Regions from separate parts of the Streptomyces sp. NPDC001816 genome, predicted to be linked through region 2. Evidence: riboswitches for the same ligand, from Rfam matches in the RefSeq annotation. Region 2 holds a riboswitch; the other holds the start of a gene.
The links. A riboswitch is a leader RNA that binds a small molecule or an ion and turns the genes downstream of it on or off. The one in region 2 is predicted to bind cyclic di-AMP.
Positions count from the first base shown of each region.

Region 1: another riboswitch for cyclic di-AMP. It lies ahead of ACFYZZ_RS00625 (M23 family metallopeptidase); the one in region 2 lies ahead of ACFYZZ_RS21730 (M23 family metallopeptidase).

Region 1 is NZ_JBIATY010000001.1:142,535-147,294, reverse strand. Features, by position in the region: gene ACFYZZ_RS00640 (GNAT family N-acetyltransferase) at 1-736, opposite strand, end outside; gene ACFYZZ_RS00635 (HPr family phosphocarrier protein) at 914-1,195, shown strand; gene ACFYZZ_RS00630 (GntR family transcriptional regulator) at 1,379-2,074, opposite strand; gene ACFYZZ_RS00625 (M23 family metallopeptidase) at 2,273-3,028, opposite strand; cyclic di-AMP (ydaO/yuaA leader) riboswitch at 3,041-3,204, opposite strand; gene ACFYZZ_RS00620 (M16 family metallopeptidase) at 3,427-4,760, opposite strand, start outside.
Region 2 is NZ_JBIATY010000006.1:20,061-24,820, forward strand. Features, by position in the region: gene ACFYZZ_RS21720 (PrsW family intramembrane metalloprotease) at 1-249, shown strand, start outside; gene ACFYZZ_RS21725 (aldo/keto reductase) at 328-1,272, opposite strand; gene ACFYZZ_RS21730 (M23 family metallopeptidase) at 1,346-2,377, opposite strand; cyclic di-AMP (ydaO/yuaA leader) riboswitch at 2,385-2,544, opposite strand; gene ACFYZZ_RS21735 (PP2C family protein-serine/threonine phosphatase) at 2,786-3,997, opposite strand; tRNA gene ACFYZZ_RS21740 (tRNA-Met) at 4,198-4,271, opposite strand; gene ACFYZZ_RS21745 (dihydrofolate reductase family protein) at 4,339-4,760, opposite strand, start outside.

The DNA of each region.
Region 1 (4,760 bases), on a different contig from region 2:
GGCCGGGATGGCCGGCGTCCCGGATGTTGCCGAGGACGCTGCGGCCCACCCCGCCGGGCGCGCGGCCGACACCGACGACCGCCACGGAGCCGGGTGCCAGCAGCCGCCGTACCGAGCGGGCCTCGGCGCGCTGCTCCCGCGCGCGCTGCACCGCGAGGGAGCGGTCGGTGGGTTCGAGATCGAACTCCAGACGTACGACGCCGTCCTCGAAGCTGCGCTTCTGCGTGTACCCGGCGTCCGTGAACACCTTGATCATCTTGGTGTTGGCGGGCAGCACCTCGGCGGCGAAGCGGCGGATCCCGCGCTCGCGGGCGACGGCGGCGATGTGTTCCAGGAGGGCGGAGGCGACCCCGCGGCCCTGGTGGGCGTCCTGCACCAGGAAGGCGACCTCGGCCTCGTCGGCGGGAGCGGAGGCGGGCAGACCGTCGGCACCAATGCGGTCATAGCGTACGGTGGCGATGAACTCGCCGCCGATCGTGGCGGCAAGTCCCACCCTGTCCACAAAGTCGTGGTGCGTGAAGCGGTGGACGTCCTTGGCGGAGAGTCGTGGGTACGGCGCGAAGAAGCGGTAGTACTTCGACTCGTCCGAGACCTGCTCGTAGAAGCTGACGAGGCGATCGGCGTCATCAACGGTGATGGGCCGGATGCGCGCGGTACCCCCGTCGCGCAGCACCACGTCCGCCTCCCAGTGGGCGGGGTACTCGTGCCGGTCCTGCCGGTCCGCCGGGCTCTGCATGGGCCCCAGAGTAAGGCTCGCGTACGACAACGGCGCGAGGCAGTCTGTGCAGGACGGAAGTCGGACCGAGGCCGCGGTCCGACGGCACACCGGAGCGGGACGAAGGACCGTTCCGGGCACGCTTTGCGATATGGGAAACTGGTCTAGACAACCCTGAACACCGAAGGGCAGCAACACATGGCTGAGCGCCGCGTCAACGTCGGCTGGGCCGAGGGCCTCCACGCCCGCCCCGCATCCATCTTCGTCCGGGCCGCCACGGCCGCAGGTGTCCCGGTGACGATCGCCAAGGCTGACGGCAACCCCGTCAACGCGGCCTCCATGCTGGCTGTCCTGGGCCTGGGCGCCCAGGGCGGCGAGGAGATCGTCCTCGCCTCCGACGCCGAGGGCGCGGACATCGCCCTGGACCGTCTGGCCAAGCTGGTCTCCGAGGGGCTGGAAGAGCTCCCCGAGACCGTCTGAGGCATGCCAGGAAGCCGCGTCACCCTTTCCGGGTGGCGCGGCTTCCGCATTCTTTGCACCCGGTCCGGGGAATTCACCACAGGCACACCGAAGGCACGCGACCGCGAATTCACGGCGCACCGGGAAAAGGGCAGCGGAAATACCCGCCCATCGAATATCTCCTCTTTGTATACGGCGCCCGTGTTAATGCCGCAGGCTCTGCATGTTTACGGCATGTTGCGAGTTCCTCACACGCTCGGAGCGGTCCCCGCCCGAGGTGAACCGCAGCCGGTGCGCGCCCGTCGAGCGCTCCGTGTGCATCGCCGTGATCGCCCGCGCGCGCTCGCTGTCGCCGCGTGCCACCGCGTCCACGATCGCGCCGTGCTCCGCCCAGGAGTCCACCGGACTCGGCGGCGCCTCCACCGTGTACATCCAGGCGATCTTGTGCCGCAGCTGGGTCAGCATCGAGGACAGCGAGGGGCTTCCGGAGGCCTGCGCCAGCGTCTCGTGGAACCAGCCGCCCAGCGAGCGCAGATCGTCGCTGCTGCCCCGCCTGGCCCGCTCCTGGCCCAGCCGGACCAGCCCTCGCAGCACCTTCAGATGGGCCTCGGTGCGCCGCTGGGCGGCCCGGGAGGCGCCGAGCGGCTCCAGGAGCGTGCGCATCTCCAGCAGGTCGGCGGCCTCCTGCTCGGTCGGCTCGGCCACGCACGCGCCCGCGTGCCGTCGGGTCACCACGAAGCCCTCCGCCTCCAGGGTGCGCAGGGCCTCACGGACAGGGACGCGCGAGACGCCGTAGCGGCGGGCGAGGACTTCCTCGGTGAGGCGGCCGCCGCGCTCGTAGACACCCGCGACGATGTCGTCCCGGATCGCCGTGCACACCGAGTGCGCCGGAATACGCATGACCGACCTCCGCTTTAATCCCCGTGAAACGTCGACGATGGACGCATGTTCCGTGACTCTATTGCAATGAGCCGGAATTTCCGACGGCAGGCCGGAATCCATGGATATTTTTTGGACAGCGGATGCCGCAGGCACTGCGAAAAACGGCGAAAGCCCCGGCTCGTGAGCCGGGGCTTCGGGATGTCGTGCGCCGGAGCGTCAGACGTTCACGCCGTGCTGGCGGAGATAGGCGATCGGGTCGACGTCCGAACCGTACTCGGAGGTCGTGCGGGCCTCGAAGTGCAGATGCGGTCCGGTGACGTTGCCGGTCGCGCCGGACAGGCCGATCTGCTGGCCCGGGAGGACCTTCTGGCCCACGACGACGCCGATGGACGACAGGTGTCCGTACTGGGTGTACATGCCGTCGGCCATCCGGATCACGATCTGGTTGCCGTACGCGCCGCCCCACCCGGTGGAGACGACCGTGCCGGAGCCGACCGCGTGGACGGACGTCCCGCTGGCCGCGTGGAAGTCGATGCCGGTGTGGGAACCGGAGGACCACAGGGAGCTGCTGGCCTTGTAGCCGGTGGAGACGTACGAGTGCGCGATCGGGGCGACGAAGGCGTTCAGGCGCTTGCGCTCGGCCTCTCGCGCGGCGCGGGCCTGGGCCTCGCGCTCCTTCTTCGCCTCCATCGCGGCCACCTTGGCCGCGGCCTCCTCGGCCGCCTTCTGCCGGGCGGCCACCAGCTGGGCCTCGGCCTGCGCGTCGATCTGCTCGGCGACCGAGTCGCTTTCGGTGATGACCGGGGTGAGGCCGGTGTCCTCGACGGAGTTGTCCGCGGCGAGCGCCGGGCCGGCCGCCAGGGTGCCGACGACACCGGTGGTGGTGAGGGCCGCGACACCGGCCGCCTGAACGGTGGTGCGCTTGACCCGGCCGGGCTTGCGGTGCTTCCCGGTGGCGTACATGAACGCCATGAAGTGGCTGGTCCTTTCCTTCCCTCTCGCCTACCGGGTTAGCTGACGGGTTCGGAGCAGGAAGGTCTCCTACGGACCCCCTCGCCGGTGCGCGGGCGTCCGATTCACCCCAGGGACTGCGGTGGGTCCCCGGCTCCCCTGGCTCGCGCCGTGGGGGGACTCGGCGATGACTGTCCGGTGCCGCGGGCGCGGCGCACTGCCTGACGAACAGCCCGGTCGACGCTATGCGGCCCGACTTTCGATCCCCAAACGGATCCGGGCTTTTGTAGCGCATCCCACAGGCCAGACAGGCAACCTCTGCCCCAATTCGGACATCTGGGGAAGGGCTCCGCACGGCAAAGGGCCCTGACGACCCGTCGGATCGTCAGGGCCCCACGCGCGCGGTGCGCCGTAAGCCGCTACTCGGCTGCCACGACGGTGACTTCGCCGATGCCGAGCGCCTCGACCGACGCCTTGATCTCGGCCGCGTCACCGACGAGGACGGTCACCAGGCGGTCCACCGGGAAGGCGTTGATGACCGCCGCGGTGGCCTCCACGGTGCCGGTGCCGGCGAGCTGCTGATACAGAGTCGCCTGGAAGTCGTCGGGCAGGTACTGCTCGACCTGGTCCGCCAGCGTGCTCGCGACGGCCGCCGCGGTCTCGTACTTCAGCGGCGCCACACCGACCAGGTTCTGCACGGCGACGTCCCGCTCGGCGTCGGTCAGGCCCTCCGCGGCGAGCGTGCGCAGCACCGTCCACAGGTCCTGCAGCGCGGGACCGGTGTTCGGGGTGTCCACGGAGCCGCTGATCGCGAGCATCGCGGCGCCCGTGCCGTCCGGCGCGGAGCGCAGGACCTGCCCGAAGGAGCGCACGCCGTAGGTGTAGCCCTTCTCCTCGCGCAGGACGCGGTCCAGGCGGGAGGTGAGGGTGCCGCCGAGGCAGTAGGTGCCGAGCACCTGGGCGGCCCACACGCGGTCGTGCCGGTCGGGTCCGATCCGGCCGATGAGCAGCTGGGTCTGGACGGCGCCCGGCCGGTCGACGATGACCACCCGGCCGGTGTCGTCGGCGGTCACCGGCGGCACGGGCCGCGGCGCGCCCGGGGTGCCCGTCCAGGCGCCCAGGGTGTCGGCGAGCAGCTCGTCCAGGTCGGTGCCGGTGAGGTCGCCGACCACGACCACGGTGGCCGTGGCGGGCCGCACATGGCGGTCGTAGAAGGCGCGGACGGCCGAAGCGTCGATCTTCTCGACCGTCTCCTCGGTGCCCTGGCGCGGCCGCGACATGCGCGAGCTCGCCGGGAACAGCTCCTTGGAGAGTTCCTTGGCGGCGCGGCGGGCCGGGTTGGCCAGCTCGTGCGGGATCTCGTCCAGGCGGTTGCGGACCAGCCGCTCGACCTCGCTCTCGTCGAAGGCGGGCGCGCGCAGGGCGTCGGCGAGCAGGCCGAGGCCCTTGGCCAGGCGGGAGGCCGGGACCTCCAGGCTGAGGCGGACGCCGGGGTGGTCGGCGTGCGAGTCGAGCGTGGCGCCGGCCCGCTCCAGCTCGGCGGCGAACTCCTCGGCGGAGTGCTTGTCGGTGCCCTCCGAGAAGGCCCGCGCCATGATCGTGGCGACGCCCTCCAGAGCGGGCTTCTCGGCGTCCAGGGGCGCGTCCAGCAGGACCTCGACGGCGACGACCTGCTGGCCGGGGCGGTGGCAGCGCAGCACGGTCAGGCCGTTGTCCAGCGTGCCGCGCTCGGGAGCGGGAAACGCCCACGGCC
Region 2 (4,760 bases):
GCCGTGGCGCAGTACGAGGCGTACGCCACCTCGCTGGCGTTCCTGCGGCAGCGGGGGCGGCGGGGGCGGGCCGGGGCCGACTTCGTCGTACGGGAGCAGGAGTTGCTCGCCGAGCTGTGGCGGCGCAGGGGCGTCGCCCGGCCGGCCCTGGAGTACGCGGCTCGGGCTTCCGCTCCCGCGCCGGTGTTCTGGGGGGCATACGGCCATCCGGCGATGCCGCAGCCTCTGTACAACCCCTATCGGTCGTAGACCCTCGGGTTGCGGAGAGTCCGGCACCGCCGGTTCACGCCGCCGTAGTTGAGCGCCGGCGCGGCGGAATCGGAGAGGTCAGGCGGAAGCCTGGGTCAAGCGGTCCACTTCCTCCGTGGTCAGCTGCAGCTCCCCCACCCCCAGCAGCGCCGGCAGCTGCTCCACCGTCCGCGCCGACGAGATCGGGGCCGTCACCGTCGGCTGGGCGGCCAGCCAGGCGAGGGCGACCGTGGCGACGGGGGCCTCGTGGGCGGCGGCGATCTCGTCCAGGGCCGTGAGGACCTTCTGGCCGCGCTCGGACTCCAGGTGCCTCGCGGCCGAACCGGCGCGGGCGCTCTCGACCGTCGTACCGGGGCGGTACTTCCCGGTGAGGAAACCGGAGGCGAGGGCGAAGTACGGGACCGCCGCGAGGCCTTCACGGGCGGCGAGGTCCTGCAGCGGGCCTTCGTAGGTGTCGCGGGAGACCAGGTTGTAGTGGGGCTGGAGGGCGACGTACCGGGCCAGGCCCTCGCGCTCGGAGAAGTCCAGGGAGGCCTGGAGGCGCTCCGGCGAGATGTTCGAGGCGGCGATGTGCCGGACCTTGCCCGCCTTCACCAGCTCGTCGAGTGCACCGATGATCTCCTCGACGGGCACCTCGGGCTTGTCGAAGTGCGTGTAATAGAGGTCGATGTGGTCGGTGTCCAGGCGGCGCAGGGAGGCGTCGGCGGCCGCCTTGATGTTGGCCGCGGTCAGGCCCTGGTACTGGGGGTGCTGGCTGACCTTGGTCGCGATGACGACGTCGGAGCGGTTGCCGCGGGCCTTCAGCCACCTGCCGATGATCGTCTCGGACTCCCCGCCCTTGTGGCCCTCGATCCACGCCGAGTAGGAGTCGGCGGTGTCGACGAAGTTGCCGCCGGCGGCCGTGTAGGCGTCGAGGACGGCGAAGGAGGTCTCCTCGTCGGCGGTCCAGCCGAAGACGTTGCCGCCGAGGGCCAGGGGGAAGACCTGAAGGTCGGATGAGCCGAGTGTGCGCAGGGAAGTCATGCTCTACGACAACACCGGCGGTGAATGATCGCATTCCGCTGCCGGTGCCGAGTTCCCGCAGGAGAAGGACGTGTCAGGGGGCGAGGCCCTTGTCGCGCAGCCACGCCATCGGGTCGATGCCGGTTGCCTGGCCGCCCGGGTGGACCTCCAGGTGGAGGTGCGGGCCGGTGACGTTGCCGGTGGCGCCGACACGGCCGATGACGTCGCCGGTGCTGACCTTCTGCCCGACGGAGACGCCGATCGAGGACTGGTGGCAGAACCACAGCTCGGTGCCGTCGTCCAGGGTGAGGACGGTGCGGTAGCCGTAGGCGCCGGCCCAGCCCGCCTGAGTGATGGTGCCGCTGTGGATGGCCTTGATGAGGGTGCCGGTGGGCGCGGCGAAGTCGAGGCCGGTGTGGTAGCCGGAGGACCACATCGATCCGGGCTGGCCGAAGGTGCCGGTGATCGTGTACGAGACGACCGGCAGCTTGTACTGCTTGGCCAGCGCGGCCAGGCGCTCTTCCTCGGCCTTCTTCTTGGCCGCGGCCTCCGCCGCCTTCTTGGCCTCGGCGGCCTTGGCTGCGGCTTCCTTCTGCGCCTTGGCGGCCGCGTCGGCGGCCTGCTTCTCGGCGGTGGCCGCCGCTATCGCGGTGGCCTTGCTGTCGGCCTTGCTCTGCTGCTGCTCGGCCTGGGCCATGATCCGGTTGCGCAGGGCCTCGCCCGCGTCGCTCTGGTCGCTTGCGGCGTCGGTCGTGCCGACGTTGGTCAGCGAGGCCGTGGTGGCCTTGGGCGCGTCGGAGGAGGAGCCGTCGTCGAACAGGGAGCTGACGGAGTCCAGGTCCGGCATGGAGATGGAGACCGGCGGCTTGCCGGTGTGGGCGCTGGCCATGCCGCCCGCGCCGACGGCGGCGATGACACCGACGCCGAGGACCGTGGAGCTGCGGGCGAGTCCGCCGCCGCGCTGCTTGCCCACGCGGTGCCGACCGCGTACCGGCCGGATGGACTCCTCGGTGGGGTTCCACTCCTCCCAGGGGCCCTCGTCGGTGCTCTGAGCGCCGAAGTAACCGAAGGTCTCGGTCTCGCTCGGCATGAACGGGGCTTCTGGGGCAGGCCGGTTGGACGCCACGAAGGCGCACTCCTTTCCTTCCTCCGCCTACCGGGTTAGCTGACGGGTTCGGAGCAGGAAGGTCTCCTACGCGCGTATACCTGCCGTGCTTCCACGGCGGCATCCGCGTGATTCACCCCAAGGTGGTGGTTCCCCGGTTCCCTTGCGGGATTCGGCGCGTGCGCACGGAGCCGCCTCTTGTGACGGCTGGGACGACCGCGCTGCGTTATCGAACGTTAATAGACCCGGACGTCAGATTCCAAGCCGTTCTGCTTGATCATTAACGTTTTTCGGGGCGGACGTAGGCGTCAGGACCGGTGGAAAACGGGCGAGTTGACCGGCGTCCAGGAGTCTCGGCAGTTTTGATGGTGTCTCAGATGTTATGCGGAGGGCTTCCGTCCGATCACCTTGGGTGACACTGGCGGGTCGTCAGGGCCGCCGTACGGCCAGCAGCGCCATGTCGTCCGTCATCCCGCCCCCGGAGTGCCGGCGCACCTCCGCGGCGAGGCGGCCGAGCAGCGCGCGGGGGTCGGGGAAGCGGCGTCCGGCGAGCCGGCGAAGGGGGTCGTAGAAGCGGCCGTGGGCGTCACGGGCCTCGGACAGGCCGTCGGTGTAGAGCAGCAGGGTGGCGCCGCTCGGGAAGCCGGACTCGGTCGCGCGGTCGGGCCACCGGCCGAGGTCGGCCATGCCGAGCGGCAGCGCGGGTTCGTGCGCGGCCAGGGTGCGCAGGGTGCCGTCGTCGTGCAGGAGCAGCGGTGGCGGGTGGCCGCGGTTGACGATCCGGACGACGCCGTCGTCACTGCCGCCGCTGCCGCCGTGCGGGAGTTCGGCGAGGACGGCGGTGGTGAAGCCCTCGAAGGCGTCGGTCCCGTCCCGCCGGGTGCCCTCGCGGGCCAGCGCCCGCTCCAGCCGCGCGGCCACCGCCTCCAGCGTGGTCTCCTGCTCGGCGGCCTCCCGGAACGCCCCGATGACCACTGCGACGGCGGCGACCGCGTCCATGCCCTTGCCGCGTACGTCCCCGACGACCAGCCGTACGCCGTGCGGGCTGTCCTGCACCGCGTACAGGTCGCCGCCGATGAAGGCGTCCTCCTGTGCCGCCTCGTACCGGGCCGCGATGTCGAAGCCGGCGATGCGGTCGTCCGGTTCGGGCACGACGGCTCGCTGGGCGGCCTCGGCGATCTCCCGGGCGGAGGCGAGCCGCTGGTCGCCGAGGCGCAGGACGCGGTTGATGGCGGCGGCCAGCACGGCGACCGTGGCCACGGTGACGATCTCGGTGATCGTGTGCACGTCCGTGGGGGGACCGGTCCGGGTGGTGACGACGACGGTGGCGACCAGGGCGGCGAGTCCGGTGAGCAGCGTGGTGCGCAGCGAGGACAGGGGCGCGGCGATCAGCGGGGCGGCCGTGAAGAAGGGCACGGCGGTGAAGGCGCGCGGCGTGAGCAGGTCGTACCCGATCCCCGCGGCGACCAGGAGGGCGGGCAGGGCGCGGGCCAGGGCGCGCGGGGTGGGGTGGCGGCCGCGGCGCCGGCCCGACGGCAGGGGCGCGCGGTCCGAGCCGGGGCCGGGGTTCGGGGCGCGGTCGCGCGGGAGTCGGCTGCCGGCCCTGGCGTACGGGCTCTCCTCCAGCTCACCAGGGCGCACTGCTCTTCTCCCGTGTCCTTGACCTGCGTCCAGCGTGGCGGGAGCGGGGAGGGCGGGCGACCGCTGTGGACCGAGCGGATGACAGACTGTGACGTATGCCACTCGGCGTTCTGCCGCAGAACTGCCTCGGCCGTCCACGAAGGAGCCGGGAAACACTCAGGGCCGGAATCCATTGCTGGATTCCGGCCCTGAGCCTTCAGTAGCGGGGACAGGATTTGAACCTGCGACCTCTGGGTTATGAGCCCAGCGAGCTACCGAGCTGCTCCACCCCGCGTCGTTGTGTCTCAAGCATACGTCATCCGCAGGACACGATGCACACGGGTTTCCCGCGGGGGTGCCGGTCAGGGCAGCAGGTGGGCGTTCGGCTCCTTCGCCAGGCTCTCGTACTCCGGCAGCACCACGGCCGCCACGCCCGCGCTCTGCAGCATCCCGGTACCGTCCGCCGCCGTCACGAAGGTGTCCGGCTCCCGCCAGGCCGTGACCACCCGCCGTACGCCCGCCCGCAGGATCAGCTCGGCGCAGGGGGCGGGGCGGGAGGCGCGGCGGGTGCAGGGTTCCAGGCTGCTGTAGACGGTGGCGCCGGGCAGCCGCGGGTCGGCGGGGTCGATCTTCGCGAGGGCCGCCTCCTCCGCGTGCACCACGGGGTCGCCGCCCTCGCGCGAGTGACCGCGGGCCAGCTCCGTGCCGTCGGCCGCGACCACCACGGCGCCGACGCTGAAGGCGGTCTGCGAGGGCGGGCACAGGGCGGCGAGTTCGCAGGCGG